2 regions of the Carnobacterium sp. FSL W8-0810 genome follow, and region 1 is predicted to be linked to the other one. Evidence: a T-box and tRNA genes for the amino acid it is inferred to sense, from the RefSeq annotation. Region 1 holds a T-box; the other holds one or more tRNA genes.
The links. The T-box of region 1 lies ahead of tyrS (tyrosine--tRNA ligase). A T-box ahead of a tRNA ligase gene usually reads a tRNA of that ligase, here a tRNA-Tyr.

Region 1 (18,828 bases):
ATTCCCGTATCAGGTTCGATTTTTCCTAACAGTAGGTTTAATAAAGTGCTTTTCCCAGTTCCGTTTGCGCCAACAATGGCAATTCGATCTTGATAATGAACATGCAGAGCAAGATTTTCAAATAATACTTTCTCTTCATAGTGTTTACTAACTCCGGTCAGTTTGAAAATATCTTTACTAGATCGCTGTTTGGTAGTTAGTTGAACAGCTATTTTATTTTGCTCAAGCAGTGGTTTTTTTACTAATTCAATTCTAGCTAAAGCTTTTTCCATATTTTTTGCACGACGGTGCAATGCATCACTTGGAGGATTAGAACGATTGGCCCACTCTTTTAAGCGTTTAATCGCTTCTTTCATTTTGTTAATTTTTTTCTGTTGATCTTGATAGCTTTGAAACTCATTTAGTATCCGGTTTTCTCGTTCTTTAACATAGTTAGAGTAATTGCCAGGATAGTAATGCAGCTCTCCTTGTTCAATCTCAATGATTTCTTGTGCAACCTCATCTAAAAAATAGCGGTCATGCGAAACGATGATAACAGTCCCATCATAGGTGTTCACAAAATGAGTTAACCATTCGATAGCTAGAATATCTAGATGGTTCGTTGGTTCATCAAGCAAAAGTAAGTTGGGTTGTTCCAATAAAATTTTTGCTAATCCGACTTTTGTCCGTTCTCCACCGCTCAAATTGACCCATTCTTTTTCAAGAAGAGAATCGAGCTGCAAGCCGCTTGCTACCCGACGAATAGAAGCATCTACTTCGTATCCGCCTAATTCTTCAAAATCCTGTTGCAATTGGCCATATTGATTTAAAAGTTTTTCTAAATTTGCAGTAGGATCTGACATTTGTAAACTGATTTGTTCCATTTTATTTTCCAAAAGAAAAACGTCTGAAAAACTTTTTTCTAAAATTTTATAAACTAACAGGTGATCATCTTGTTTAGGAAGTTGAGCAAGTAATCCGATTGTTAAGTTTTTTTGCCAAGAAATTGCACCAGTGCTTGGCTGTTCAATACCAGCTATAAGCTTAAGCAGAGTCGTTTTTCCTTCGCCATTTTGTCCAATCAAGCCAATTTTTTTAGGAGTGTTGATATCTAAGCTTAAATCACTAAAGATAGTATCAGCACCATAAGTTTGCGTTACGTTTTTCATATTAAAAATACTCATTTTAGTTCCTCCGTCTACCGGAAACAGCAAAAAAGAGAGGAAAAGACCTCTCTTTCAAAACAACTGCGTATAAAAAGCCTCCTTAAGAAGCTCAACGTGTTGTGAAAAGATGCTTTTCTGGTTTTTCCATTCTAAATTTAGTTAAAAAAGGGCACACTTCACCAATTTCAACTAAACAGCGGAAAATTCGGCACGGATAACATATAAAAAAGCTGTTTCTTTGTTTGTTATCACGTTCCAACCAGTAATTAACATCTTTTCACCTCCTCTGATTCTAATCAGATATTAATTGTAGTATACTATAAAAGTTCGTTTAGTAAAAGAATGAGTTAAATTGTCTATTAATTACAATTGATAAAAGTAGGATACCCATATACACTAGTAAAGAAAGTAGAAGGGAAGTTGCTAAAGCAAAACTATTTCCTACCGTCTCGTGAAATGAATAAAATATAAACTATTAAAGAATATGGAATTTGGCATTCGTTTAGAACTTAAATAGGGATAGTACGAAAAAGGAGAAGTAGAGAAGATGAAAAGGGAAAGTACAGCAGACTATGACATCAAAATGGAGAATGTTCGTTACTCCGCTCCTCAACGGTACTATGGTACAAGAATTTTATTTGTTATCAGAGGATCTGCGACTATTTCATTTGGAGGACGCAATTTTGAAATGGAAGAGAGCGATATTTTAGTTGTGAATCGTACAAACAATTATTCGGTTATGGGAAGTGAAGATAATTGCATCATCACGTTTAGTATTTCCAGTCAATTTTTTGTGACTCATTATAAAGAATACTTTCATTATAATTTTGTTTGTTTTTCTAAAGAATTAGATCCTGGACGTGAAGGTATGATAGCACAACTCAGACGTTGGGTAGCTGAAATCATGATTGCAGATTCTAGAAAAGAAGAAGGCAATACATTAGAAATCCGAAGCAATTTGTATCAAATTATGTTGCTGATGACTCGTTTTTTCAAAAAAGAAGCGCCCCATTGGAAAGGCGTAGATACCAGTGATGAACGAATTGCACGAATCATTCAATTAATTGAACAGCGATACGCAGAACCTCTAACGTTGTCTGAATTAGCAGAACATGAAAACTTATCTTCTTCCTATTTATCACGCTATTTCAAACAAATGACAGGTATGGGGTTTTTAAATTATTTAAATCAAGTCCGGTTAAAGCATAGTTTGGACGATTTGTTGTATACGTCAGACAACTTGTTTCAAATAGCTATGAAAAACGGTTTTTCAACCGCCAAAAACTATACAGTTGTTTTTAAATCAATTTATACTCAAACCCCAGCTCAATATCGAAAAGAACACCAACATGAACAGTTGGAACAGCATGAAGCGATAATAAATAAAGTTGAAGCACATACGGTTCTGGATTCTCCAGCTATTTTAGACCGACTAGCCAGTTATTTAGATGAAGGAATTGATCAAAGCTACACTATAGACGAGGAACACCTTGAAGAACGCAGAATTGTGTTGAACAGTGAGGATAATCAAGAACTAAAACATGAAAAACACATCATATTTATTGGTGAATTAAAGGAACTGTTAAATGAAAATGTAAAACGGCAATTGATTTTAGCTAAGCAACAAATGCGCGTAGACTTTGTAGGTATTCAAAAACTCTTTGAAGATACCATATCCTTAACTGAATCGGATGCAGTAGATGTCTCTATTAGTTCGCCTATATACGCTAATTCTGATATTGTTTTACAATTCTTAAAAGAACAAGGTATTTATATATTCTTGAAGTTAGAGTACAAGCAAATTTGTCAAAATGAAGAGTATTCTATTAAGAAACTCGACCAATTCATTCAACATGCTCTTCAAGTCTTTGGACGTGATTTTGTAGAAAAATGGCAAATACTATTTTATAGCAAGGAAGAGTGCTCGATAGAGGCATCAGAGTTAGAGCGAGTCTATTTAAGAGTTCGGCAAGTAATCAAAAATAAATCTGAAAAAATGAAAGTCGGAACGTTTTTCCCATTTGATGAACAAAAAGTTGAGCTTCCAGAAAACCAACAATGGCAAATCAAACACGCAGACAAAATTGAATTTATCGGGTATGAAGCAGATCAAAATGAAGTTATTAATTTTAATGATATCAATGTGGAAGAATTTTCTAAGAGTCATCGTTACATTACCAATAAAACGCGTAAAATTAAATCTTTTATAGAACAAAACCAAATGGACAGACCAATGTTCCTTATTAATTGGAATATCTTATCTGGGAATACTCACCATATCAATGGGAATTTTTTTAGGGGAGCGTTGATTCTAAAAAAGATCTTAGAATTAGAGAGTGAAGTAGCAGGAATTGGTTTCTGGATCAATAGTGAAATTCATGAACGTTTACAAGATTGTTCTAATAATTTAATTGACAGTTTAGATTTGTTTCATTTCTTTAATGAAAAAAGACCTACTTTTTATACAATGCGCTTTAAAGAAAAGTTAAGAGGAAAGGTCATTGCTCGAGGAATGGATTATATTATGACTGAAAACGAAGATGGATACCAACTTATTATTTTTAATGAGCGACAATTTAGTCCACGTTATTCAATCGATGAACTATTTGTAAAAAACAGAAGCAAAGAATTGCATATTCATCTTAGAGGAATCAAACCAGGAAATTATCAGATTCGTACATTGAAGTTCGATCGGAATAATGGAGGGTTGTACTCTAAATGGTGGAACTTGAATAGCAAGTATGGCATTGATCATGAAATGATGGATCACATTGTTCAATCTCTTAGTCCAGCACTGGATATCAAAGATGAGTATTTAAATGAAGAATGGTCTTTTTATTCTTTATTGACAACTAATGCGATTCATTTTATTGAATTTCGTAAAGCAATCGAATAAACGAACAAGATTACTTTACAAAATCCAGACCGATAGCTATACTGTAAGTCGGTAGGAGGTAGACCATGAAAAAAGTAATTATTGCTAGTATTAAAGGCTATCAAAAAGGCATTTCTCCTCTGTTTCAGCCAAGTTGTCGGTATTATCCAACTTGTTCGCATTATGCTATTGAGGCTATTGAAAAACATGGGGCCCTCAAAGGAACTATAATGGGAACAGCTCGTATTTTAAGGTGCCATCCTTTCATTAAGGGAGGATATGATCCTGTCCCGAATAAGTTTACGTTAAGAAGAAATAGAGAAGTTAAAACAGTTAAAAAATAAATGTTATAGGCTGACAAATTTAAGTTAATTTGTCAGCCTATTTTGTTGAATTAAGTTAGTTTTATTCAATTAAAGAAATCCTTCTGTTTCCTGAATACTTATTAAAAAAGAATCTAATAACTTTGACAAACGACTTAATATAGTGTAAATTGTCTTAGGGACGAAATATGAATAAATCATAAAGAAATAATGTTCGTGTTTTTGACTCCTTATATAAACAATCAAAAATAGCCTAAAAATTAGAGCCATAACAGAAAGAGGTTAAGGAAAAGATGAAAGTTTTTGACTATGAAGATGTCCAACTAATCCCTAATAAAAGTATCGTAAAAAGTAGAACTGAATGTGATACAACAATTGAATTTGGCGGTAGAAGATTTAATTTACCGGTTGTACCTGCCAATATGCAGACGGTTATTGATGAAACATTAGCTGTTTGGTTAGCTGAAAATAATTTTTTCTATGTTATGCACCGTTTTGATGAAGAAGATAGAATACCTTTTATTCAACGTATGACAGAAAAAGGCTTATACTCTTCAATTAGTGTTGGTGTAAAAGATGCAGAATATGACTTTATTGAAACACTAGCAAAAGAAAACTTAGTACCAGAATATATTACGATCGATATTGCTCATGGGCATTCTGATCTAGTGATCAACATGATTCACCATATCAAAAAATTCTTACCAGGAACATTTTTGATTGCAGGAAATGTTGGTACTCCGGAAGCTGTTCGCGAGTTAGAGAACGCTGGAGCGGATGCAACTAAAGTGGGTATTGGACCAGGAAAAGTATGTATCACAAAATTAAAAACCGGATTTGGTACTGGTGGCTGGCAATTAGCAGCTTTGCGTTTGTGTGCTAAGGCTGCAAGAAAACCATTGATTGCTGATGGCGGAGTGCGAGATCATGGCGATATCGCTAAATCAATCCGTTTTGGAGCTTCTATGGTTATGATGGGATCGTTATTCTCAGGACATGATCAATCTCCAGGAAAAACGATTGAAAAAGACGGAAAAATGTACAAAGAATATTTTGGTAGTGCTTCTGAATACCAAAAAGGCGAACACAAAAATGTTGAAGGCAAAAAGATCCTTGTAGAATACAAAGGTGACATCGCTGAGACATTATTGGAAATGAAACAAGACCTACAATCTTCTATCTCATATGCGGGTGGAAACGATGTAGAATCGATTCGTAAAGTGGATTACGTGATTGTTAAAAATTCAATTTTTAATGGTGACCGCTAAGCAAATTTTAAAAGATCCTGTAAAGGGTCTTTTTTTGTCTCTGAAAAATGGTTGTGTTTTATTAGTTCTTTTGAGTAAATGCAAATAGTTTGTATCCGTAAGTTTCTTTGTTACACTTAATAAGTAAACTGAAACGAAAGGAGCAAGAAATGATGAAAGTATTAGTAGTAGGTGCAAATGGACAAATCGGTAAAATGATCGTAGATAAACTGCACGAAAGCGACAAACACTCAGTACGGGCGATGGTTCGAAAACCAGAACAAGCCAATGCACTAGATATGAACGGTGTGGAAGCATGCTTAACAGATTTAGAAGGACCAATTGAAGCGATTCAAAATGCTCTTGAAGGTATGGATGCTGTCATTTTCTCTGCTGGTTCAGGCGGAAAAACAGGTTATGACAAAACAATGTCGATTGACTTAGATGGAGCAGTAAAAGTAATGGATGCAGCAAAAGAAGTTGGCGTAAATCGGTTTATTATTGTTAGTGCAATGAATTCAGATGATCGAGCAGCTTGGGATAATGAAGAAATGAAACCTTACAACATTGCCAAATATTATGCAGATCGTTGTTTGAAACAAAGTGGATTGACGTATACTATTTTACGTCCAGGTCTATTGAAAAATGATCCAGCTACAGGGAAAATTGAAGTTGCTGAAAACTTGCCAGGCGGTGCTATTTCTCGTGAAGACGTAGCCGAAGTGGCTGTTGCTAGTTTAGATAACGAAACGACTTTTAGTAAAGAGTTTGATCTTTTAAATGGAGATTCACCGATTGATGAAGCTTTAAAAAATCTATAACTCTGGTTTATTAGTCAAACGGAAGTGTATTTGCTGCTCATTTAATCAATAATCCTAAATGAAAGTTCTTTTCACTTTGAATACGTGGGGTAGAAAGAGGACTAGAATACAAAATAAGAGGCTGGGGACAATTGTCCCCAGCCTCTTATTTCTATACCATACCTGGTTTTAAGATAACTTTAATATTTTGATCTGCTTTTTTGTCAAAAATATCATAAGCTTGTGCTGCTTGCTCAAGCGGCATCGTATGCGTAATGATATCTGTTGGATCGAAGAGATTTTTTTCGATCATATCATACAATTTTGGCATTAGGTGAATAACAGGAGCTTGCCCTGTTTTTAAAATAACATTTCGATTAAAGAAATCATTGATAGGGAAACTAGCAGATGGTGTCATGTAGACTCCCGTAACTTGAACCGTTCCGAACTTTTTAACACTTTCAGAAGCTGTAACAAGTGGGCTAATGGTTCCGCTTTGGACGCTGAGAAGAGTTTTAGCTTTCTCTTTAGCAGGAGCTACACCATCCATACCTACGCAGTCAATGACTACATCTGCTCCACCATTAGTCGTATCATAAAGGAATTTCCCAACTTCCGTAACATCTTTAAAATTAACGGTTTCGACATTATTTGTTTTGTGTGCATGGTCTAAACGGTGTTTCACATTATCAACCGCGATAACACGTTTAGCACCTTTCATCTTAGCGAATTTTTGAGCGAAAAGACCTACTGGACCAGAACCAAGAATAATAACAGTATCGCCTTCTTTAACACCGCTGCTTTCTACACTCCAGTAAGCAGTAGGGACAATATCAGATAAGAAAAGAACTTTTTCATCTGGCAAGTCATTTTCTGGGACTACGAAAGAAGTAAAATCAGCGAACGGCACGCGTAAGAACTCTGCTTGGCCTCCAGGATAATTCCCATGCATCTTACCAAATCCAAACAAGCCGCCATTATCAAAAGCAGGATTTGGGTTAGAGTTGTCGCATTGGCTTTCCATTTCGTGAGTACAAAAATGACATTCGCCACATCCAATGTTAAACGGAATAACGACTCGATCGCCTTTTTTGACCTTTTTAACACCAGGACCAACTTCTTCAACAATTCCCATTGGTTCATGACCCACTACATAATCTTCTTCCATTACAGGTTTTCCATTATGATACAAATGTAAATCAGATCCGCAAATCGCTGTTGCTGTAATGCGGACAATCATATCAGTAGGTTCTTGAATCGTTGGATCTGGAACATTTCGGACTTCCATTTTTTCATTTCCTTGCCATGTTACTGCACGCATAAAATCGCTCCTTTTATTTGTATTTATAAGGTGAATTTTAGCATTACAAATAAAGATAGTAAAATAATAACGCTTACTGCAACTAGTGAAGAAGATGAAAAAAGAGTTTTATTTGCCACTTTCAGCAAACAAAACTCTTTTCTTCTAAACTAACTTGATTAAGAAATATTTTTTCTTGCCTTTACGAATAAGGATAAAGCGTTCGTCAAATGAGTTTTCAGGTGTCACAATAGTTTCAACATCGGTAATTTTTTCACCATTCATGGATAAAGCACCATTTTTGATGTCTTCACGAGCTTGGCGTCTAGAAGGTTCGATGCCGACTACATCAACTAACCATTCAACAATGTTTCGCTCTTCTTTTGAAGCTTCAAAAGTAGGCATATTTTTAAAACCTTCTTCGATTTGATTAGCGGTCAAACTTTTTACGTCCCCGGAAAATAGAGCTGCAGTAATCTTTTCAGCATCTTTCAAAGCTTGTTCGCCATGAACGAATAGAGTCATTTCGCTGGCTAATGTTTTTTGTGCTTCGCGTTTGTGCGGCTCTGTTGCTATCTTTTCAGCTAAAGCCTCAATTTCTTCTTTTGTTAAGAAAGTAAAATACTTCAAGTATTTGACCACATCACGGTCGTCTTGATTTAACCAGAATTGGTAAAATTCATAAGGAGTGGTTTTCTCTGCATCTAACCAGATAGCACCACCAGCAGTTTTCCCAAATTTAGTTCCATCCGCTTTTAACATCAACGGGATGGTCAGCCCATAAGCTTCAGCGTCAGAACCTTCTTGTTTACGGATGTATTCTAAACCAGCTGTAATATTGCCCCATTGATCTGCGCCACCAATTTGTAATTGAACATCTTCATGTTGGTACAAGTGTAAGAAATCGATAGATTGCAAAATTTGATAAGTAAATTCAGTAAATGAAATACCCGTTTCCAAACGACTGGCAACGATGTCTTTAGACAACATAGTATTTACGTTAAAACTTTTTCCGATATTACGCAAGAAATCTAATAAAGATATTTCTTTTGTCCAATCCAAATTGTTAACCATACGAATAGATTTTTCATTTTTACCAGCATCAAATAGTTTTTCCATTTGATGTGTTAATTTATCGACATTATTTTGAACTTGTTCGCTAGTCTGTAAAACACGTTCTTCAGATTTCCCACTTGGGTCACCAATTGAACCAGTTGCTCCACCAATAACGATGACGGGACGGTGGCCAGCTAACTGAAATCTTTTTAAAATCATAAAAGGAATCAAATGGCCAATATGCATGCTATCTCCAGTTGGATCAACTCCACAGTATAGACCTACTTCTTTTTGGTCAATCAATTTTTTTAAACCTGTTTCATCTGTTTGTTGATTAATGGCATCGCGCCATTCTAATTCATCAATAATATTCATTTTTCTCGCTCCTTATAAACTGTATTTTTTGCATAAAAAAAGCCCGATAAAAAGAAGCTATCTTTTTATCGGGACGAAATTTTCCGTGTTACCACCCAAATTGCAGTCTGTTTTTAACGCAAAACACGCTGCCACTCATTTACTGTTAACGTAGTAATACGCTTGAGGTTAATCAAGTTACTCCGGAGTGTACTTCACAAATTGGTTTGTGCCTATTTTCATCAACCACAGGCTTTCTATTGAACAGGGACCAAATGTTACTATGCTCTTTCATTGTAAGTTGTTATGAGATTGTCATTAGTATAGATGAAGTGAAGACAATTTGTCAATCTTGTTTTAAAAAATCTATAAAATTTTCAATCGATACAAAAGATTCTCGCCTTGGCCGACTATTATAGAACGACCGTTGTATTATCTTAAATATTGTTTAAGATTGCTTATATATTAAGGTTTTCTGTTGCAATGAACTCAGTATATTGGTTCAATAGGAATTGTAAACATATAAAAGATAAAGAGGAGGATAATGTAATGATGACACATTTTTTTGATTCATACTGGTGGATGTTTTCAGGCGTATTCGTCATAGCAAGTATTTTAATAACCTTAAATCTAGTAAAAGTAATCGGTTTTAGAAAAGAGTCTTCTTTAATGCTAAGGGTAATCGATTTGATCCTTTCGCTAGGCCTACTATTGCTTATGGTTTCAGCTAACTTTTTTTCGGGAGTTTTATACGATCAATTTAACCTAGCAACAGATAATATGCTGCTCGCCTTATCCTTTTATTCAGGAGTAGTCTTTTTAATCCAAATTTATTTCACGTTTAAACGTAATAATAAATAAGCATAATCTATGATGGCAAATAATTTAAAGAAAGCAGGAATCAAAATGGGCTTTTGGTATTTTCTCATACTCTTTGCAGGTATAGCTCTTATTGGAGCAGGTGCGGCTAAGAATGATGTTTCACGTTCGGTTAAGATTGTAGTGATGTTGTTTATTCTTGGTATTGTCTTTATTTTCATTTCGTTAGTGCTATTTATGCCAGGCAGTTCTGAGATCATTTCTCAACTGTTAGACAGGAATTAATAGGTCGAAAAATGGCATAGCTAATCCAATGTTTCAAGATATAAAAAGCATATACATTGCTAAAAATAAAACAACCTGATGATATTATTAATCGTCAGGTTGTTTTATTTAGAATCTCGTTATTTCTCATCTGTTCCAAACTCTTTTGAAATTAAATTTATAATAGTTGAAAATGTGTTTGTGCAAAATAGGATTGCTAATAATGTAATTTTTAAAATGAAATTAACCATATTTTTCATTTCTCTCCTTTATTTGTATCATCTACTTTTTCAATAAATAGTTCCTATCGAAAATAAGGTCAATCTCATATAACCCTATATGTTTGTTAATATCTTTTTCGATTTTGTCTAGAAGCTGTTCATTTGTTAGTTTAATGTCTTCTGGGACGACCACGTCGAATTGAATAATCGGGCGAGTCCCTTTTTTTTCAATACGAAAATCATGGAATTGCAGATTTAAGTTGTAGGATTTCAATAATTGTTTGACGAGTCTGTATACATTTGTTTGTTCTTCACTATGGATATCAATGGGATCCAAATGGCAGACTAAGTTAATTCCCAGTTCTGCTTTGAATTCTTTTTCAATGGCATTGATCACTACATGGGCTTGAGTAAGACTCCAACTGTCATCAATCTCAATATGGATAGTTGCAAATGTTTTCTCAGGACCATAACTATGGATCAACAAGTCGTGGTAGCCAATGATGGATTGGTGATTATCTAGATAAGCAATCATTTTTGTGAGTTCTTCCTCGCTTGGACGTTTTCCAAGTAAATCATTAATAAATTCGCTGAGCATTTGAATACCACTAAAGATAATATAAAAAGCAATTAGCAGTCCTGTATAACCATCAATCTGCCAGCCTGTTAGGTGTTCAACTGCAGCCGAGACTAATACAGCAACTGTTGTGTAAACATCATTAAAGCTGTCTTTTGCGCTAGCTAACAATGTTTTTGATCCGATATGTCGCGCGGTTTCCTGGTAAAAGTAACCTTGAACAACTTTGATACCTATTGATGACACTAAAATAATAAACATCAAGGGAGAGGTTTGTAAACTTTCTGGCTGCAAAATACGTTCAATCGATGTTCTTAAAAATTGACCACCGACAAACAGAATGATTAAAGAAATGATCATGCCTGTGATGTATTCTGAACGCTGATGACCATAGGGATGTTCTTTATCTGCTGGCTTAGCAGCTATCCGAAAGCCAATCAATGTTAAAACCGAAGAAGCTGAATCCGACAAGTTGTTCATCGCATCCGCTATAATAGAAACACTTCCTGAAAATAAGCCAATTAACAATTTCATTCCAAATAATAGGAAATTAGATAATAAGCCTATCTGCCCAGCTACTGTACCGAAAGCAGCTCGTGATTCTTTTCCCTTTTCTTTACTTCTTCGTTCAATCCATTCAAAAAAATAATTCACAAAGACCCTCCTAAAAACCAAACTTGAAAACAAAAAAATATAAACTGATAATTGCTGTGTCCATATATATTTTGCATAAACAAAAGTATAACAAATTATAACTTTTAGTAAACACATAAAAGTGGTTAGATACGACTAATTAAAGCTAGCTCTTTTAAAAGAAGTTTTAGAAGGGTAGATAATATAGTAAATTAGAAGATGGTGTACTGCAAAAAACGATGGAATAACCCCACCGATGTTAATGAGCTTTACTAAAGATAACTTGAATCAATAGGGTAAAATGTAGGAACTCGGTCAATCAAAAGCATATGATAAACTGTTTTTTCAGAAACATTTTCCGAATAAAAATAGAAGTTATTATCATTTTGAAGAACAAAATAATCATCCTTAAATTCGCTCTTTAAAAGATAAACATTGTCTATATTTTTTTTATACTCTCCAGAATTAATTAGTATATTATCTTCATATTCGTAAAATTTACCTTCCATAAAAGTTATCTGAAGAAAATGGCCGGACTTTCCAACACCTTCAGATTGATAAGAACCTTCTAATATGAGCTCTTTATTTCCATAATCAGAAAAATACCCTATTAAAAAAATGAATACTAATACTATAAAAGAAATTATACCTACATATTTTCTTTTCATCCTATACGCTCCTAATAATAATTCATTAATAAAACGTTATCATTGTTAGTAAAATAATACTATAACTATTTTGGTATTTACTAATAAATAGTTATTAATACAATTTTATCTGATATATTTTATATGTTACTAAAAAAATAGTTGGAGGAATTCATTTGAAAAAATTAATCTTTCTTTTAAGTAGTCTTGCTTTTTTTAGTTTTTTTACTGCAACAAAGGTACAAGCTGAAGAATCTTTTCCATCACCAGAGAGTAGTGTTTTCTATGATTTAAATCAAGGTGGACTACAGCAGTTTGAAGTTGAGAATGATCTAGGAGAGACCTATACCATTACCATTGAAGAAGAGCCTCAATTTTTTATTATGGCAAGTGCTGTTAAGAGTGGTACATATAAAATTACAAAAGAAAAAGCATTACAATGGAAAGCTAGTTACAAAATTGATGTAAGTAATAATAAAATTACACGAGCACACTCTGCTTCAGCAACAGCCTTCACTGGAAGCTTTAAAAGTTTATTATTGAAAGTAGATAGTTCTACACAAGCCACTTATTATTTAAAGCGAACAATATTACTTGCAGAGACCTCTATAAACTTAAGAGCTAAGTTGGCAGGAAGCAGTATTTCGATAACGTATTAGTCATTACTCGCCAAGGTACTCAACAGTAACCGTCCCCCAGCCGAAAATATCGCTTAAAATACCGTATCCAATGAACAAATTAAATGCTATACAACAAATACACGCTATGTAGACTACCTTATATAGTGTGTTTGTTTTTTTATTTCTAATGATGAGAAGAGGGGAGACAATTAAACCTAAAGGTGCGATTAAGAAACTGAGAATAGAAAGAACCAATAACATTAAACCTTCATCGTTTTCACTTGTTCCACGAATAAAATCTAATTTTCGATAATTTTCTTGGATCTTAAGTTCATTTGTTTCGATTTTTTTTTTAAGCACTTGGTTTTCTTTCAGCAATTCGTCTATGGATACTTCATAGTAAACACTCAGTTTTACTAGATTATCCAAATCAGGATAGCTATTGCCATTTTCCCATTTTGAAATTGACTGTCTGGAAATGCTTAAATATTCCGCCACATTTCCTTGGGAAAAACCTTTATTGATTCTGCTTTCTTTTAAACGTTCTCCTAATGCCACAACTTTTCCTCCTCGTATCTTATTTTTCTTTATCGTACCTGAAAGTAAGCACCTTTGGCTATAAGCCAGTGGTTGCGTTTAGCACGCATTGGTTTACATTAGGGGATAAAATCAATAAAAGTACTCGTGCAACAAATAGTTGCTATTGTGTAAACGACTAGGTTCTATAAAAGTTAGTAAAAATAGTTGATAATAGTTATAGCCAGGAACAACTAATGATTAAATGTAATGGTCTTCATTTTTAGTACATTACAGCTCAGAATAAAAATTAGGAGCAGACAATTGCTTCTTATAAAAAAGGGAGGTATATTTTTGAATAACAGACATAAAAAAGGTGTTTTTATGTTAACTGTACTTTTATTTCTAGCGTCTTGTACTCAAAAAAAAGAACAATTAGAAGTATTTTCCATTCCCATATCTAATGGAGAAGTTTCCGTGAAAAATTTTAATATCATCAGTACTAAAGGCCAAATATATATTGAAGACAACTATTATTTGAAATTTCAGGATGAAAACATAAAGAGTATTAATTTTGGTATTTATGATAAAGAAAGTAAACTAATCTATTCGTTTGCGCAAAATGTTGATTTCTTTAGGGATACTGATAAGATCGAAGAGAACACAGGTTTTATTATTGATAGTAGTCATTTTAGAACGGGCGATGAAATAAAAATAGAAGTTAACTATACTTATAGTGACGGGACAAAAAAATCCTTTACTAGTAATGAAAAGCTTGAAAATGAGAATGAATAAATTGCAGCGTTATAAATTAACGCAGCATGGATAACTGAATCATGAACAAAGCTATGAGGTTACTACCAGAAGCAATTAAGAAAGATAGTCAACGAGCAAAACTAAATAAAAGGGTAGGGCGAAAATTAATATTTTCCAACTATAAAAAATAGATTTTGTTGTGTTTACCGGATTTGAATAATAATTACAGCGTTGTCTATCACCGCTAACGAAAGCTCCAGAAAGTATTATTGCAAGGACAGTCAAACCAACAGAAGAATAATGAATTGTTTTGTTAAAACTAAGACTTGTAAAAATAGCTAGTAAATAAATCAAAAATATTAAAACGACACTTATATAGAAAATCTTTACCGTAGCAAGTAAACTTCTTTTCATTGGAGTATCTCCTTTTAACTAGTGATTGTTTTTACATTCGTTCAATTTTATATTATACTTGATATTGTTCAGCAAATCACTTGCGGTTCCGTTTTTCTGTGACCTGGTTTGTGAAAAGTATATATTGTTGTTGGTTTTAACTTTTACTATTAAAGTGAAAAGGTAAAGATGGTAATTTGCATCGGTGTAAAAGGATGTTTGTTAAAGTAACAAATTGTTGGCAAGTATTTATAGATACTGTGATATGGCTAAAAAAAGATCGAGACAGTTTAATTTGTCTCGATCTCTTTTTTATTTAGAGTGCTTATGTTACTAGTTTTTACATAGAGTTTATTCGCCAAGATACTCAACAGTTGTAGTTCCCCAGCCTAAATAGTCCCCAGTAATACTATAAATAACAAATGCATTAACTAATAAACTACAAGCACACGCAAAGTAAACAAATTTATGCAGTGTATTTGTTTTTTTATTTCGTTTCATTACAATTGGCGCTACAAATAAACCGAATGGAGCAATTAAGCAACCCATAAAAGCAAGGATTAGAAGTATGAGTCCTTCATCTTTTTCAGTATTCCTCCAAATAGAATCTATCTTTTTGTTAGATTCTTCAATTTCAAGTTCATTTATTTCAATTTTTTTCTTAAGGTTTTGATTTTCTTTCAGCAATTCATCAATTGAAACTTCATAATATGTACTTAACTTTACTAAATTGTCTAAGTCAGGATAACTATTATTATTTTCCCATTTTGAAATCGATTGTCTTGAAATATTTAAATATTCCGCCACATCTCCTTGGGAAAACCCTTTATTGACCCTACTTTCTTTTAGGCGCTCGCCTAATGCCATGTTTACTCCTCCTTGAAACCTTGCTTTTCTCTATCATACCGAAAGTAAAGACGGTTGACTATACTTTATGGGTTATATTTTAACAATGGATGATTTAATTAAGTGAAAAATTTCGTTTTTTATTGGACTGAAAATGAAAATCTAGTTTTTTAGAAAAGGGTGACGTATTTAGTAATAAAGAGGTGATAAATTCTGAGTTTTTCACACATCGTAAATCAAAGGCTTGACGAGGTTGGTTTTGTGCATTTGCACAATTACTTTTGTTAGTATGACAATAGATTTTTGATGAAATGAAAAATATAATGTAAGCGCACACAGACAAATGTTAGGAGATGTTTTAGATATGGTAGATAGTACGATTCCTTGGTTTGCAGCGATTATTGGGTTACTCGTTGCAATTATACTTATTTTGAAAAAATTTAATCCTGTATATTCTTTATTCTTTGGAGCAATTATTGGTTCATTGATTGGTGGAGCTTCATTGGTTACAACGATAGATATTTTAATTAATGGGACACAAAGCATTATTGGAACAGCTATTCGAGTTCTTGCAGCAGGTATGTTGGCAGGAGTAATGATGGAATCCGGTGCAGCGGAGTCGATTGCAAATGCGATCGTTACTAAACTAGGGGATCAAAAAGCTATTTTATCTTTGGCTCTTTCAACTATGATCATTACTGCAGTGGGTGTATTCATTCCAGTAGCTGTATTGATTGTTGCCCCTATTGCATTGTCTGTAGGGAAACAAACAGGTATCAGTAAGATTGCCTTATTAACGGCTTTATCGGGCGGGGGAAAAGCTGGAAATATTATTTCTCCAAACCCAAATACGATTGCTGCAGCAAATGGTTTCGATTTAAACTTAAGCAGTGTCATGTTAGCTGGTTTTATCCCCGCTGTATTTGGACTTGTAACTGCTGTTATTATTGCAAATGCAATCAAAAATAAAGGTGAAATGGTAAGAGATAGAGATATTCTGAAGCAAGAAACAAAAGAATTAATGCCTTTGAGAAAAGCATTAGTCGCTCCAGGATTATCAATTTTCTTATTGTTGATCAATCCAATCGGAACAGTCCTAAAAATAGATGCTATTGCAAATTTAAAAATAGACGCATTGTATATATTACCTTTTGCTTCAATTGTAGGAACGATTGCAATGGGACATGCGAATAAAATCAGTGAATATGCTTCTTCAGGAATTAAACGCGTAACAGATACGGTTCTAATTCTGATAGGTGCTGGAGCGATTGCAGGACTGATATCTGCATCTGATCTGTCTGTTCAAGTAGTAAAAGTAATTGAAATGATAGGAATTTCAGGTACATTCTTAGCACCAATCTCAGGTATTTTGATGGGATTAGCAGTAGGATCAACTTCTACGGCCGTCATTCTTGCTACTGGCTCATTCGGAGAGGCAATTTTAAATACCGGAACTTCTTCTTTAGCAGCATCTGTAATGGTTCATACAGGAGCAACCGTTATTGATAGTGTTCCTCAAGGAAATTATTTCCATATTACGGCAAATAGTATGCATATGACAATTAAAGAAAGAATGAAAGTTATTCCATATGAAATGTGTATAGGTGGGGTAATGGCTGTAGTCGCAACAGTGTTGTATGGATTTATCCTTAATTAATCAAAAGAAAAGAGGAAAATAAAAAATGAAGAAAACATTTGTGGTGGCACCTGATTCTTTTAAAGAAAGCATGAGCGCAAAAGAAGCCTGTGAAGCAATGGCTAGAGGAATCAAGAAAGTTTTTACAGATGCGGAGATCAAACTTGTTCCTATGGCTGATGGTGGCGAAGGAACAGTGGATTCGTTAGTAGATGCAACACAAGGAAGAAGGATCGAAGTTGAAGTATCTGGACCGATTTTCCAAGAAAAAGTAACAGCATATTATGGCATTTTAGGTGACTGCAAAACGGCTGTTATTGAAATGGCGAAAGCAAATGGGATCGAACTGTTAGCAAAAGAGCGACGAAATCCACTCATCACGTCTACATATGGTACGGGTGAATTAATCAAAGCAGCTCTTGATGAAGGTGTAGAAAAAATTATTATTGGAATTGGCGGCAGTGTAACAAACGACGGCGGAGCTGGAATGGCTGAAGCGTTAGGTGTGAAATTTCTAGATCAAAATGGACAACCCGTTCCTCAAGGAGGAGGATCTTTAAATCTTTTAGCTTCAATTGATACTTCTGAACTAGACCCCCGCATAAAAGATATTGAAATAGAAATTGCTAGTGATGTTACGAATCCTTTGACAGGTGAACATGGGGCTTCTAATGTTTTTGGTCCTCAAAAGGGAGCTACTCCTGAAATGGTAGAACAGTTAGATGCTAATTTGAAACACTACGCACAGATTATTCAAAGAGATGTTCAAAAAACAATTGAACACTTACCTGGATCTGGAGCAGCAGGTGGTTTAGGTGCTGGTTTACTTGCTTTTACCAATGCAATATTAAAACCTGGCATTGATATTGTTATCGAAATCAATGAATTAGAAGCACATATTGCTGGTGCAGATTTTGTTTTTACAGGTGAAGGAGGAATGGATTTCCAAACTAAATTTGGCAAAGCACCATATGGAGTTGCAAAAGTTGCAAAACACTACCAAAAACCAGTCTTTGCTTGTGCTGGGTATGTCGGAAAAGATGTAGAAGTGCTTTATGATGAAGGAATGACGGCAATTTTTGGTATTATGGCAAAAGCAGAACCAATTGAGGAAGCTTTGAAAAACGGAGAATCAAATCTAGAACGAACTTGTGAAAACATTGCTCGAATATTATATTTGGCCAATGGTATATAGTCCTGATTTAGGAATAAAATAAACAGAAAACTTGATATTTTAAGTCTAAAGTAAGATACTTTAACGTATATGTCGGTCAAGAACCAGTTTAGAAGTTGTCATTTCTAAACTGGTTTTTGCATAGAAAAGGTGGCAGAGGGGCAGTTGTTAACTAAAAAACAAGCTAGTTTAATCGTCAGCAAGCTGATGGGAGATATCCCTTATAACATTAATATTATGAATGATTTAGGGATCATTATTGCAAGTGGCGACAGTAATCGGATAGGAACTTCGCATAGAGCAGCTGAACGAGCGATCAAAGAAAAAAAGATCATTGAAGTTTACCATGATACGCATCTAGAGAAAAAAGGAACCAATGAGCCAATCATTTATGAAGATAAAATAATTGGAGTGGTGGGCATCACAGGTGAACCTGACGAAGTTCGCCCGTTTACAAAAATTGTCAAGACTGTTTCCCTTTTGCTTATTGAAGAACTAAATATTTATAAGCAAAAAGAGGAAGATAGAGTTGCGAAGAAAGCTTTTTTGAAGCAGTTAATAGATTCGGATGGCGTATATACAGAATCATTAAAAAAAGAAGCAAGGGAAAACTATAAATTAGAACT
Region 2 (12,277 bases), 200 kb from region 1:
GAATGGTTTGTTGTAAAAATTGAGTGTATTTTAATGCTCCTTCAGGGTATTCATCTACCGTACCTAATCCATTTGCACTCGGGCGAGGTAAGTTATCTTGATCTTCATCTAATAACGCTTCAATTTCTAATTCAGTATCGTCAAATAATTTAAACCCATCTGATCCAAAGAATTTAATCCCATTATCCGGCGCTGGGTTGTGTGAAGCTGAAATCATGACACCAGCTGCAGCCCCTTGAATACGTGTTAAGTAAGCTACTCCCGGAGTTGAAATAACACCTAATTTCATTACTTCAATTCCAACTGATAAAAGACCAGCAATCAAAGCTGATTCTAACATTTCACCAGAGATACGTGTATCTCTTCCAACTAAAACACGTGGATGTTCTTCTCCTTCAGCGTGTTGTGTTAAAACATACCCGCCATATCGTCCCAATTTAAAAGCTAATTCTGGAGTTAACTCAGAGTTAGCAACTCCTCTTACTCCATCTGTTCCAAAATATTTTCCCATTCTAATATTCCCCTTTTCAAAGTTTAAACCTTATCTATCTAGGTTTACTTTTTCTTATTCATTTTCTTCTTCATTGGATTCACTAGATGAGTCAACAGAGCCTTCACTCGATGATGTTGAGGAAGATTCACTTACTGAGTCTTCGATTTCTTCTTGTGTTGATCCATTAGATGAATTAGACTCGCTTGAATTTGAACTAGAACTTGAACTACTCTGATTCGATTCTGTTGTGTTTTGATTATTCTCTTGTGACTTTTTTTCAGTAACTGTCACCGTAACCTCAATTTTTTCTGGTTCTATAGCTGTTACACCTTCAAGTACAGGTAATTCAATTGTTTGTTTAGTTGTTTTAGTGATATCCGTTACATCGATATCAACTGGATAACTGCTTAAGCTATCTAATAGACCAGCTTCAGCTTGTATAGCAACTGTCGTAGCGGATTGATTGCTGATGCCTAATTCATAATTCAAATTCTCATCGCCAGTACCCGCTTGATTCAATACAATAGGTACTTCTTTAAGTACTGGTGTAACTGGTATGGTTACCGTTACTTCCTTAGGGTTAAGCTCAACATCTAATTTATTTCCCTCAGCATCCATAACTACAATCGGCAAAGTTTGAACGATATCCTCTGTAATATCTTCTTCTTTGTTGACCACAACCTTAACTATATCAACCTGGTCAATAGTAGAAGCAGTCCCTGTTAATTCAACAGTTTCGTAATTTAAAGAAGGCGAACCTGCTTTAAATTTTTCATTTATGAGTGAGTTATCAAATTCAACATCCACACTAAACGTTTCAACTTTTTTTTCTTCGATTGTTATCGTTACTTCTTCTGGCATAATCTTGTAGTCTAATTGAGGTGACAGTCCTTCCGCAACTAATTCAATAGTATGAGTCCCTACACCTAAATTATCTAAATCAGCTGCTACAACATCAAAATTTTTAGTTGTTTTCGTATTTAATACAATACTTGAAGGCCCCGATATTTCTACTGAAACAGTTTCTGGAAAACCTGTTACATAGTAATTACCTTGGTCAATTTCAACAACTATTGGCACTTCAAATATCGTGTCGGTTGTAGAAGCACTCAATCCATCGATTCCGCTAGTCTGTACCCTATTATTACTGCTGTTTACATACGTAAAAAGAAGAATAGCAAATGCGAGTGCAATGATCTTCATAAACCATGGATTATTGTAAATTTTCTCCATTATTTAGAAGCCCCCTTTTTAAAACTATCCACCATTTCTTGAAAAGAATTTTTCTTTTCTTCTTCTTCAACAATAATCAAGTTTTTACTTAAGAATTTTTCAAAATCTTCTTTAGATAATTCTCTTAACAATTCACCTTTATACGAAACACTTACTCCACCAGTTTCTTCAGAAACAATAATCGTTATAGCATCCGTTACTTCACTTAAACCAATTGCAGCACGATGCCTTGTCCCAAGTTCTTTAGAGATAAGCGTACTTTCTGACAGTGGCAAATAACTAGCCGCAGACGCAATTTTATAATCTCTAATAATAACTGCTCCATCATGTAATGGTGTATTGGGTATAAAAATATTAATCAATAACTCACTAGAGATATCTGCATCTAATGGGATACCCGTTCCAATAAACTCATCTAGTTCTGTATCCATTTGGATAGAAATCAAAGCACCAATTCTTCTTTTTGCCATATATTGAACAGCCTTTACCAAATGCTGAACTAAGTTTTCTCCAGGATTAACTTTTCTTTTTGTTCGATTAAAAAATGATCCGCGTCCAAGATGTTCTAGTCCTCTCCGCATTTCAGGTTGGAAAATAATAATCATTGCTAAGACACTCCATTGAATAACTAAATCTACGATCCAATCAACTGTCTGCAATTCCAAGAAGAAACTAACTATCTTTATGATTATGATAACGGCAATTCCTTTTAATAATTGTACAGCTCTTGTACCACGCAAAATTTTAATAAGTTGATAGATAAAAAATGTCACCACTAATATATCTACTACATTTAGAAAATTGCGCCACGTTACTACTTGTGACCAATCTATAGACATATGCGCACCTCCGATAATGTTTCTGATTGTCACCCATTGTGTATTATACCATATTATTTCTTACGAATAACACTAATCTATCTATTTAATACCCGTTAATTATTCTAAAAATTAATCGAATTATTATTTTTAAATACAAAAAAAGCTTGTAACGTTTATCCGTTACAAGCTGCTGTTATGAGTCATGCAGGATTCGAACCTGCGACCCTCTGATTAAAAGTCAGATGCTCTACCAACTGAGCTAATGACTCATTTAAAATGAATTTGCATGGCAACGTCCTACTCTCACAAAGGGAAACCCTTCACTACCATCGGCGCTTAGAAGCTTAACTACTGTGTTCGGCATGGGAACAGGTGTGACCTTCTTGCCATCATCACCACACAATTTTCATTTTGTATCTTTCTTGCATATTAATGCAACTGGGCTAGCTGGATTCGAACCAACGCGTGAGGGAGTCAAAGTCCCTTGCCTTACCGCTTGGCTATAGCCCATAAATGGTGGAGGGGGGCAGATTCGAACTGCCGAACCCGAAGGAGCGGATTTACAGTCCGCCGCGTTTAGCCACTTCGCTACCCCTCCATAATTAAATTATCTTTAATATCAAATGACCAACTAAACGTATGCCGGCTAAAGGAGTTGAACCCTCGACCCTCTGATTACGATTCAGATGCTCTACCAACTGAGCTAAGCCGGCAAATATTTAATAATAAAGAATATGACCCGTACGGGAATCGAACCCGTGATACCGCCGTGAAAGGGCGGTGTCTTAACCGCTTGACCAACGGGCCAAAATTGCTAGAACTATTCAAGCACAAGATATATTATATAAATAATTCACGTAAATGTAAAGACTATTCTTTCATTTTTTTGTATTTTTAATCATTTTATAATCTTAAAACTATTATTTAGATGTGAAATAAAAAAGGGACTATGAACAATTACTAATCCATAGCCACCTTACCAAAAAAAATCAGTTAATTCAATACCTGTTCACTATTCAGCTTCTATACTTTTATACTTTTCCGGTTTCCGATCAAATAAAGCTTTTGCATATGGACAAAGAGGAACAATTTTCTTACCTTCTTTTTCCATTTCTTCTACTACTTTATCAACAAGTTGTGCTGCAATTCCTTGACCTCTTAATGAAGGATCTACAAATGTGTGATCTAAAATCACCTTATCTTCACCAGAAGGGACATAAGTTACTTCTGCAATTAACTTTCCTGATTCATCATTTTTAAAGAAACTATTTCCATTTTTTTCAAATTCCATGTTAACACTTCCTTTTTAATTTACTTCTTTAAGTTTAACACTTCTTGAATTAGATACCAAGAAAAGCCTTACAAAAACCATAGTACATTATTACTTACTTAAAGCGAAGCACAATTTTCCCCATTTGTTCAGCATTATTTAATCGATTAAACGCCATTTCATAATTTTCAATATCATACACACTATCAATAATAGGTTTTATGGAATGAGTTTCGATAAAACGCAGCATTTCCTCATACTCATCTTTACTTCCCATAGTTGTTCCTTTTAATGTATATTGTCCATAAAAGAATTCTCTTAGATTAAATTCAACTTTATCACCTGTGGAAGACCCAAATAAAACCATTATTCCTCCTTTTTTTAATTGTTTTAATGATTGATTAAAAGTTGCGGCTCCTACTGACTCTATTACAATATCTACTTTTTCTCCATCTAATTCTGTTTCCCAATCCTTATGACTGTCTATAATTTTATCTGCTCCTAAATTTAGAGCTTCTTCTAATTTTTCTTTTGAACGCGAGGTCACATAAACTTTCGCACCAACTGCCTTAGCAAATTGAAGCATATAAGTAGCCACGCCGCCACCAATTCCTGGGATAAGAATAGTTTGCAGACTGGAGACTTCTCCTTTTGTAAAAAGGGCTCTGTACGCAGTCAATGCACTCAAAGAAAGAACTCCAGCTTCCTCCCACGTTAAATATTTTGGTTTTAAGGCTATAAATTGTTCATTACTAACAAATTCTTCTGAGAATGTACCTTGTAATGGATTTCCTAATATTTGAAATTTTTCTGGAGGGGCTTCACTTTTAGTTGTCCACCCAATACTAGGATTTATTATTACTTCATCTCCTACTTTAAATAAAGATACCTCTGAGCCTATTTCACTGATAATTCCTGCTCCATCCGATCCAGTTATTAAAGGCTCGCTTATATTTTTGTGGCTTTCAATGGTTGCTAAATCTCGGTGATTTAAACCTATAGTTTTAATTTTAATACGTACATCATTCTTGCCCAAATTGTTAGTTTTAATATCTTTAAGGCTAAGTCCTTGTATTCCTTCAATCTTTTCATGTACTAAAGCTTTCAAATTCATCTTCCTCTCTTCGTCTTACTTTTCTACCTTTAAGTATATCAGTACTTCAAGTCAGACACAAAGAGAGAGCTCTAATAAAATTTATTCAAACGAAAAAGAGACCCCTAAGATCAAGGTCTCTTCTATCGTATTATTCGTAAGCCACTTGCCGGATTCGAACCGGCGACCTCTTCCTTACCATGGAAGCGCTCTACCGACTGAGCTAAAGCGGCACTACTAAATCAATACTATTTATTTGCAAAAAAAAAGAACTCCGCAAGTAGGACTCGAACCTACGACATCATGATTAACAGTCATGCGCTACTACCAACTGAGCTATTGCGGAATAATTAATTGAATCTGCGTGGCAGCGTCCTACTCTCACAAAGGGAAACCCTTCACTACCATCGGCGCTAAGAAGCTTAACTGCTGTGTTCGGCATGGGAACAGGTGTGACCTTCTTGCCATCGCCACCACACAAATTTCAATCTAGAGAACGTTGTTCTCTCAAAACTGGATAAGTTAAAAGTTTGTTCTTCGTTTAGAAACCGTCGTACACCGTTTATTCTTTGGTTAAGTCCTCGACCGATTAGTATTGGTCCGCTCCATCTATCGCTAGACTTCCACTTCCAACCTATCAACCTGATCATCTCTCAGGGGTCTTACTCACTTACGTGATGGGAAATCTCATCTTGAGGGGGGCTTCACGCTTAGATGCTTTCAGCGTTTATCCCGTCCACACATAGCTACCCAGCAATGCCCTTGGCAGAACAACTGGTACACCAGAGGTGTGTCCATCCCGGTCCTCTCGTACTAAGGACAGCTCCTCTCAAATTTCCTACGCCCGCGACGGATAGGGACCGAACTGTCTCACGACGTTCTGAACCCAGCTCGCGTACCGCTTTAATGGGCGAACAGCCCAACCCTTGGGACCGACTACAGCCCCAGGATGCGATGAGCCGACATCGAGGTGCCAAACCTCCCCGTCGATGTGGACTCTTGGGGGAGATAAGCCTGTTATCCCCAGGGTAGCTTTTATCCGTTGAGCGATGGCCCTTCCATGCGGAACCACCGGATCACTAAGCCCGACTTTCGTCCCTGCTCGACTTGTAGGTCTCGCAGTCAAGCTCCCTTATGCCTTTACACTCTGCGAATGATTTCCAACCATTCTGAGGGAACCTTTGGGCGCCTCCGTTACACTTTAGGAGGCGACCGCCCCAGTCAAACTGCCCGTCAGACACTGTCTCCCAGCCCGATAAGGGCTGTGGGTTAGAGTGGTCATACAGCAAGGGTAGTATCCCACCAACGCCTCCACCAAGACTGGCGTCCTGGCTTCAATGGCTCCTACCTATCCTGTACAAGCTGTACAAACACTCAATATCAAACTGCAGTAAAGCTCCATGGGGTCTTTCCGTCCTGTCGCGGGTAACCTGCATCTTCACAGGTACTATAATTTCACCGAGTCTCTCGTTGAGACAGTGCCCAGATCGTTACGCCTTTCGTGCGGGTCGGAACTTACCCGACAAGGAATTTCGCTACCTTAGGACCGTTATAGTTACGGCCGCCGTTTACTGGGGCTTCAATTCTGAGCTTCGCCCGAGAGCTAACCCATCCTCTTAACCTTCCAGCACCGGGCAGGCGTCAGCCCCTATACGTCATCTTACGATTTTGCAGAGACCTGTGTTTTTGATAAACAGTCGCCTGGGCCTATTCACTGCGGCTGACCAATTGGTCAGCACCCCTTCTCCCGAAGTTACGGGGTCATTTTGCCGAGTTCCTTAACGAGAGTTCTCTCGCACACCTTAGGATTCTCTCCTCGACTACCTGTGTCGGTTTGCGGTACGGGCAGTTTGTTTCTAACTAGAAGCTTTTCTTGACAGTGTGACATCGGGAACTTCGGTACTTAATTTCCCTCCCCATCACAACTTGTTCTTAAAGAAGCAAGCATTTGACTCACTTCAAAACTTGTTGCTTGGACGCGCATATCCAACAGCGCGTATTCCTTAGCCTACTGTGTCCCTCCATTGTTCAAACAAAACAAACTGGTACAGGAATCTCAACCTGTTGTCCATCGTCTACGCCATTCGGCCTCGACTTAGGTCCCGACTAACCCTGGGAGGACGAGCCTTCCCCAGGAAACCTTAGTCATTCGGTGGACGGGATTCTCACCCGTCTTTCGCTACTCATACCGGCATTCTCACTTCTAAGCGCTCCACTAGTCCTCACGATCTAGCTTCAACGCCCTTAGAACGCTCTCCTACCATAGAACCAATGGTTCTATCCACAGCTTCGGTGTTATGTTTAGCCCCGGTAAATTTTCGGCGCAGGGTCACTCGACTAGTGAGCTATTACGCACTCTTTAAATGATGGCTGCTTCTGAGCCAACATCCTAGTTGTCTAAGCAACTCCACATCCTTTTCCACTTAACATAAACTTTGGGACCTTAGCTGGTGGTCTGGGCTGTTTCCCTTTCGACTACGGATCTTATCACTCGCAGTCTGACTCCCGGATATAAATCAATGGCATTCGGAGTTTATCTGAATTCGGTAACCCGAGAAGGGCCCCTAGTCCAAACAGTTGCTCTACCTCCATGATTCTAATTCCGAGGCTAGCCCTAAAGCTATTTCGGAGAGAACCAGCTATCTCCAAGTTCGATTGGAATTTCTCCGCTACCCACACCTCATCCCCGCATTTTTCAACATACGTGGGTTCGGTCCTCCAGTGCGTATTACCGCACCTTCAACCTGGACATGGGTAGATCACTTGGTTTCGGGTCTACGACCACATACTCATTCGCCCTATTCAGACTCGCTTTCGCTACGGCTCCGTCTCATCAACTTAACCTCGCATGGGATCGTAACTCGCCGGTTCATTCTACAAAAGGCACGCTATCACCCATTAACGGGCTTTAACTATTTGTAGGCACACGGTTTCAGGGGCTATTTCACTCCTCTTCCGAGGTTCTTTTCACCTTTCCCTCACGGTACTGGTTCACTATCGGTCACTAGGGAGTATTTAGCCTTGGGAGATGGTCCTCCCGGATTCCGACGGAATTTCTCGTGTTCCGCCGTACTCAGGATACTGATCAGAGTGGATGTGGTTTCGGATACAGGGCTTTTACCTTCTTCGGCAGACCTTTCCAGGTCGCTTCTCCTACCAAATCCATTTATGACTCTATGTGTTCAGTCCTACAACCCCAGAAAGCAAGCTTTCTGGTTTGGGCTATTCCCGTTTCGCTCGCCGCTACTCAGGGAATCGATTTTTCTTTCTCTTCCTGCAGGTACTTAGATGTTTCAGTTCTCTGCGTCTACCTCTACTAACCTATGTATTCAGTTAGCAGTAACATCCTATCAAAGATGCTGGGTTCCCCCATTCGGAAATCTTTGGATCAAAGCTTACTTACAGCTCCCCAAAGCATATCGGCGTTAGTCCCGTCCTTCATCGGCTCCTAGTGCCAAGGCATTCACCGTGCGCCCTTATTAACTTAACCTATGGTTAATCGTTAATGTTCAATACTCATCTTACGATGAGAACCTTAAAAAACTCATTTTTAAAACTTTTCGGTGTGTTTCTGGTTTCTTACTTGAATTACAATTTTTAACTTTATCCAGTTTTCAAAGAACAACTTTTTTTGCAACATTAGTTGCAATGGAGCCTAGCGGGATCGAACCGCTGACCTCCTGCGTGCAAGGCAGGCGCTCTCCCAGCTGAGCTAAGGCCCCAAGAGCATATTTAAATTAATTATGAAAGATTTTTGACCTCTCAAAACTAAACAAAGTAAGTACGAATGTGTGGGTTTCCGTTATATTCCTTAGAAAGGAGGTGATCCAGCCGCACCTTCCGATACGGCTACCTTGTTACGACTTCACCCCAATTATCTGTCCCACCTTAGGCGGCTGGCTCCCAAAAGGGTTACCTCACCGACTTCGGGTGTTACAAACTCTCGTGGTGTGACGGGCGGTGTGTACAAGACCCGGGAACGTATTCACCGCGGCGTGCTGATCCGCGATTACTAGCGATTCCGGCTTCATGCAGGCGAGTTGCAGCCTGCAATCCGAACTGAGAATGGCTTTAAGAGATTAGCTTGGCCTCGCGACCTTGCGACTCGTTGTACCATCCATTGTAGCACGTGTGTAGCCCAGGTCATAAGGGGCATGATGATTTGACGTCATCCCCACCTTCCTCCGGTTTATCACCGGCAGTCTCACTAGAGTGCCCAACTGAATGCTGGCAACTAATAATAGGGGTTGCGCTCGTTGCGGGACTTAACCCAACATCTCACGACACGAGCTGACGACAACCATGCACCACCTGTCACTTTGTCCCCGAAGGGAAAGCTCTATCTCTAGAGTGGTCAAAGGATGTCAAGACCTGGTAAGGTTCTTCGCGTTGCTTCGAATTAAACCACATGCTCCACCGCTTGTGCGGGTCCCCGTCAATTCCTTTGAGTTTCAACCTTGCGGTCGTACTCCCCAGGCGGAGTGCTTAATGCGTTAGCTGCAGCACTGAAGGGCGGAAACCCTCCAACACTTAGCACTCATCGTTTACGGCGTGGACTACCAGGGTATCTAATCCTGTTTGCTCCCCACGCTTTCGAGCCTCAGCGTCAGTTACAGACCAGAGAGTCGCCTTCGCCACTGGTGTTCCTCCACATATCTACGCATTTCACCGCTACACGTGGAATTCCACTCTCCTCTTCTGCACTCAAGTTCTCCAGTTTCCAATGACCCTCCCCGGTTGAGCCGGGGGCTTTCACATCAGACTTAAAGAACCGCCTGCGCTCGCTTTACGCCCAATAAATCCGGACAACGCTTGCCACCTACGTATTACCGCGGCTGCTGGCACGTAGTTAGCCGTGGCTTTCTGGTTAGATACCGTCAGGGGATGAGCAGTTACTCTCATCCTTGTTCTTCTCTAACAACAGAGTTTTACGATCCGAAAACCTTCTTCACTCACGCGGCATTGCTCCGTCAGACTTTCGTCCATTGCGGAAGATTCCCTACTGCTGCCTCCCGTAGGAGTCTGGGCCGTGTCTCAGTCCCAGTGTGGCCGATCACCCTCTCAGGTCGGCTACGTATCATCGCCTTGGTGAGCCATTACCTCACCAACTAGCTAATACGCCGCGGGTCCATCCATAAGCGGTAGCCGAAGCCACCTTTTTTCCATCTGTCAGGAGACAATTGGAAATATGCGGTATTAGCATCCGTTTCCGGATGTTATCCCCCTCTTATGGGCAGGTTACCCACGTGTTACTCACCCGTCCGCCACTCTTTTGTCTCGGTGGGTGCAAGCACCCGGTGAAACAAAAGCGTTCGACTTGCATGTATTAGGCATGCCGCCAGCGTTCGTCCTGAGCCAGGATCAAACTCTCATATAAAATGATGCTTGAAGCTCATTATTGATTGCTAGCGAATAATTATTCACTATATTTGTTACTGTTGACTCAGCAATGCTGAGTCACCCTCACATTTGGTTCGTCTTACTTTGTTTAGTTTTCAAAGGTCAATCTCTTCATCTGACAACTATTGAAGTATAACACCTTCACATTATGCTGTCAACGATTATTAATAATTATTTTTTTATCTGTATAATTATCCAAGTAACCGCTTCACTTTAGTTTTGGTGACTAGAATATAGTAACACGTATCATCCTAGCTGTCAACACTAATTTTCACATCTTTTTTTACGTTGCTGCTTCTTCTGTAACAACGTGTTCTACTATAACAAGAATTTCTTTTTTCGTCAATACCAAATAGTTAATTTTTATTATTCAAAATGCATTTTAATAAAAAATATACAATAATTATCTTTTATTAAAATGCAATCCAATCTTTTTCTTTACTCTTTGTCTTCAACCATAAAAGAAAAATCAGTATCCTCTTTTTTTACAACCATTAACAACCCATCACCCAAAGGCACAATACTTGATTCTAAAGAAGGGTGTTGCATAACTACTTCTAGAAAGGCATTTAACTTACGGTGAATAGTTCTTCTATTTTTAGGAATATCTTCTTTGGGGGATAAGATCGTTCCCCCTTGTAAAACATCATCTACAATCAACATTCCACCAACTTTTAACAGCCGCATACAATCTGGAAAGAAATCATAGTATTTAGATTTCGCACTGTCCATAAAGATAAAATCATACGGCCCATCCAGAGTTGCAAGTATATCCGCAGCTTGGCCTTCTAATAATGTAACTTTATCCGTCAACCCAAGTTCTTCATAATTCTTTCTCGCTTTTTGAATCATTAAATCATAACGATCAATCGTCGTGACATGACCATCCTTACCTACGTGTTGCGACATTAAACTTGAAGAAAAACCAATAGCAGCACCAATCTCCAAAATTTGTTTAGGCTTTATTTGACCCAATAACAAGTTCAAAAAAACAACTGTTTCATGAGGAATAATTGGCACCCCGTCTTTATTGGCTTGTCGCTCAATTTCTCCTAATTTTCCATCTAGAGGTTTTTGCTTTTTACGCATAAACTCTACTACTTCTTTATCCACAACTGGCCGATACATCATTTCATTTCTTACCATGTTTTCCCCACTCTTCTAATAGTATCTATCTTTTCCTTCTATCTGCTTTTTTATTATAGAATGCTACGTACTTTCAAACAAGTTAAAATTATTATTCCTTAACTACTTTACCTTACTGAAGAAAATTTTTCCTGACTTTCAAAAGCATTGGCTACCTTACCGGCTATATGTTATCATCAACTTAAATAAACCAAACCAATCCTTAAAGGAGGATACAGTCATGCTTATAAAATCTCTTTGCATACCAAAGAAAAAATTAACTACAGTAAGTGAAACGGTCACTCTTCAAGAAGCAATCGATATACTTGAAACTTCAGGTTTTCGTTGTGTCCCTATCTTAGATGAAACTGGAACGATTTTCAGAGGGAACATTTACAAAATGCATATTTATCGTCATAAAGCTAATGGCGGAGATATGAATTTACCTGTTACTCATTTATTAAAAAATGCTACAAAGTTCATTTCTATCGAAGCTTCTTTTTTCAAAGTTTTCTTCTCCATCAAAGAATTGCCTTACATTTCAGTATTGGATGAAGACAATCGTTTTTATGGAATTTTAACTCACAGCTCTTTATTGAATATGCTGCAACAATCTTGGAACGTCAACACTGGAAGTTACGTATTAACGATCGCTTCGACTGGTCAAAAAGGCGATTTAGCAAATATGGCGAAAATCATTAATCGTTTTTGTTCAATTTCAAGTTGCATTACTTTAGATGTTGAGCAAGATGACTTAGTTCGTCGCACTATGATCACTTTAGAATCTGGTGTTACAAAAGATATTGTAAAACAATTATCGAGTGCTTTGAGCAAAAAAGGGT

Region 2: it encodes a tRNA-Tyr, which carries the amino acid that the T-box ahead of tyrS (tyrosine--tRNA ligase) is inferred to sense. The anticodon was not compared.

What each region holds. Positions count from the first base shown of each region.
Region 1 covers NZ_JBBOWO010000001.1:490,604-509,431, reverse strand. The annotation lists gene abc-f (ribosomal protection-like ABC-F family protein) at 1-1,163, opposite strand, end outside; gene NST49_RS02475 (helix-turn-helix domain-containing protein) at 1,693-4,041, shown strand; gene yidD (membrane protein insertion efficiency factor YidD) at 4,107-4,364, shown strand; gene guaC (GMP reductase) at 4,637-5,611, shown strand; gene NST49_RS02460 (SDR family oxidoreductase) at 5,761-6,411, shown strand; gene NST49_RS02455 (zinc-dependent alcohol dehydrogenase) at 6,563-7,711, opposite strand; gene tyrS (tyrosine--tRNA ligase) at 7,856-9,121, opposite strand; T-box leader at 9,188-9,404, opposite strand; gene NST49_RS02445 (hypothetical protein) at 9,650-9,961, shown strand; gene NST49_RS02440 (hypothetical protein) at 9,971-10,204, shown strand; gene NST49_RS02435 (cation diffusion facilitator family transporter) at 10,466-11,635, opposite strand; gene NST49_RS02430 (hypothetical protein) at 11,887-12,282, opposite strand; gene NST49_RS02425 (DUF5626 family protein) at 12,438-12,920, shown strand; gene NST49_RS02420 (helix-turn-helix domain-containing protein) at 12,924-13,439, opposite strand; gene NST49_RS02415 (hypothetical protein) at 13,752-14,192, shown strand; gene NST49_RS02410 (DUF5316 family protein) at 14,268-14,567, opposite strand; gene NST49_RS02405 (helix-turn-helix domain-containing protein) at 14,898-15,413, opposite strand; gene NST49_RS02400 (GntP family permease) at 15,757-17,049, shown strand; gene NST49_RS02395 (glycerate kinase family protein) at 17,075-18,223, shown strand; gene NST49_RS02390 (CdaR family transcriptional regulator) at 18,368-18,828, shown strand, end outside.
Region 2 covers NZ_JBBOWO010000001.1:298,284-310,560, forward strand. The annotation lists gene glmM (phosphoglucosamine mutase) at 1-511, opposite strand, end outside; gene NST49_RS01475 (CdaR family protein) at 566-1,726, opposite strand; gene cdaA (diadenylate cyclase CdaA) at 1,726-2,565, opposite strand; tRNA gene NST49_RS01485 (tRNA-Lys) at 2,744-2,816, opposite strand; rRNA gene rrf (5S ribosomal RNA) at 2,832-2,947, opposite strand; tRNA gene NST49_RS01495 (tRNA-Gln) at 2,986-3,057, opposite strand; tRNA gene NST49_RS01500 (tRNA-Tyr) at 3,062-3,145, opposite strand; tRNA gene NST49_RS01505 (tRNA-Thr) at 3,188-3,260, opposite strand; tRNA gene NST49_RS01510 (tRNA-Glu) at 3,283-3,354, opposite strand; gene NST49_RS01515 (GNAT family N-acetyltransferase) at 3,560-3,838, opposite strand; gene NST49_RS01520 (zinc-binding dehydrogenase) at 3,933-4,931, opposite strand; tRNA gene NST49_RS01525 (tRNA-Thr) at 5,071-5,143, opposite strand; tRNA gene NST49_RS01530 (tRNA-Asn) at 5,183-5,256, opposite strand; rRNA gene rrf (5S ribosomal RNA) at 5,273-5,388, opposite strand; rRNA gene NST49_RS01540 (23S ribosomal RNA) at 5,480-8,400, opposite strand; tRNA gene NST49_RS01545 (tRNA-Ala) at 8,560-8,632, opposite strand; rRNA gene NST49_RS01550 (16S ribosomal RNA) at 8,726-10,287, opposite strand; gene NST49_RS01555 (O-methyltransferase) at 10,749-11,456, opposite strand; gene cbpA (cyclic di-AMP binding protein CbpA) at 11,677-12,277, shown strand, end outside.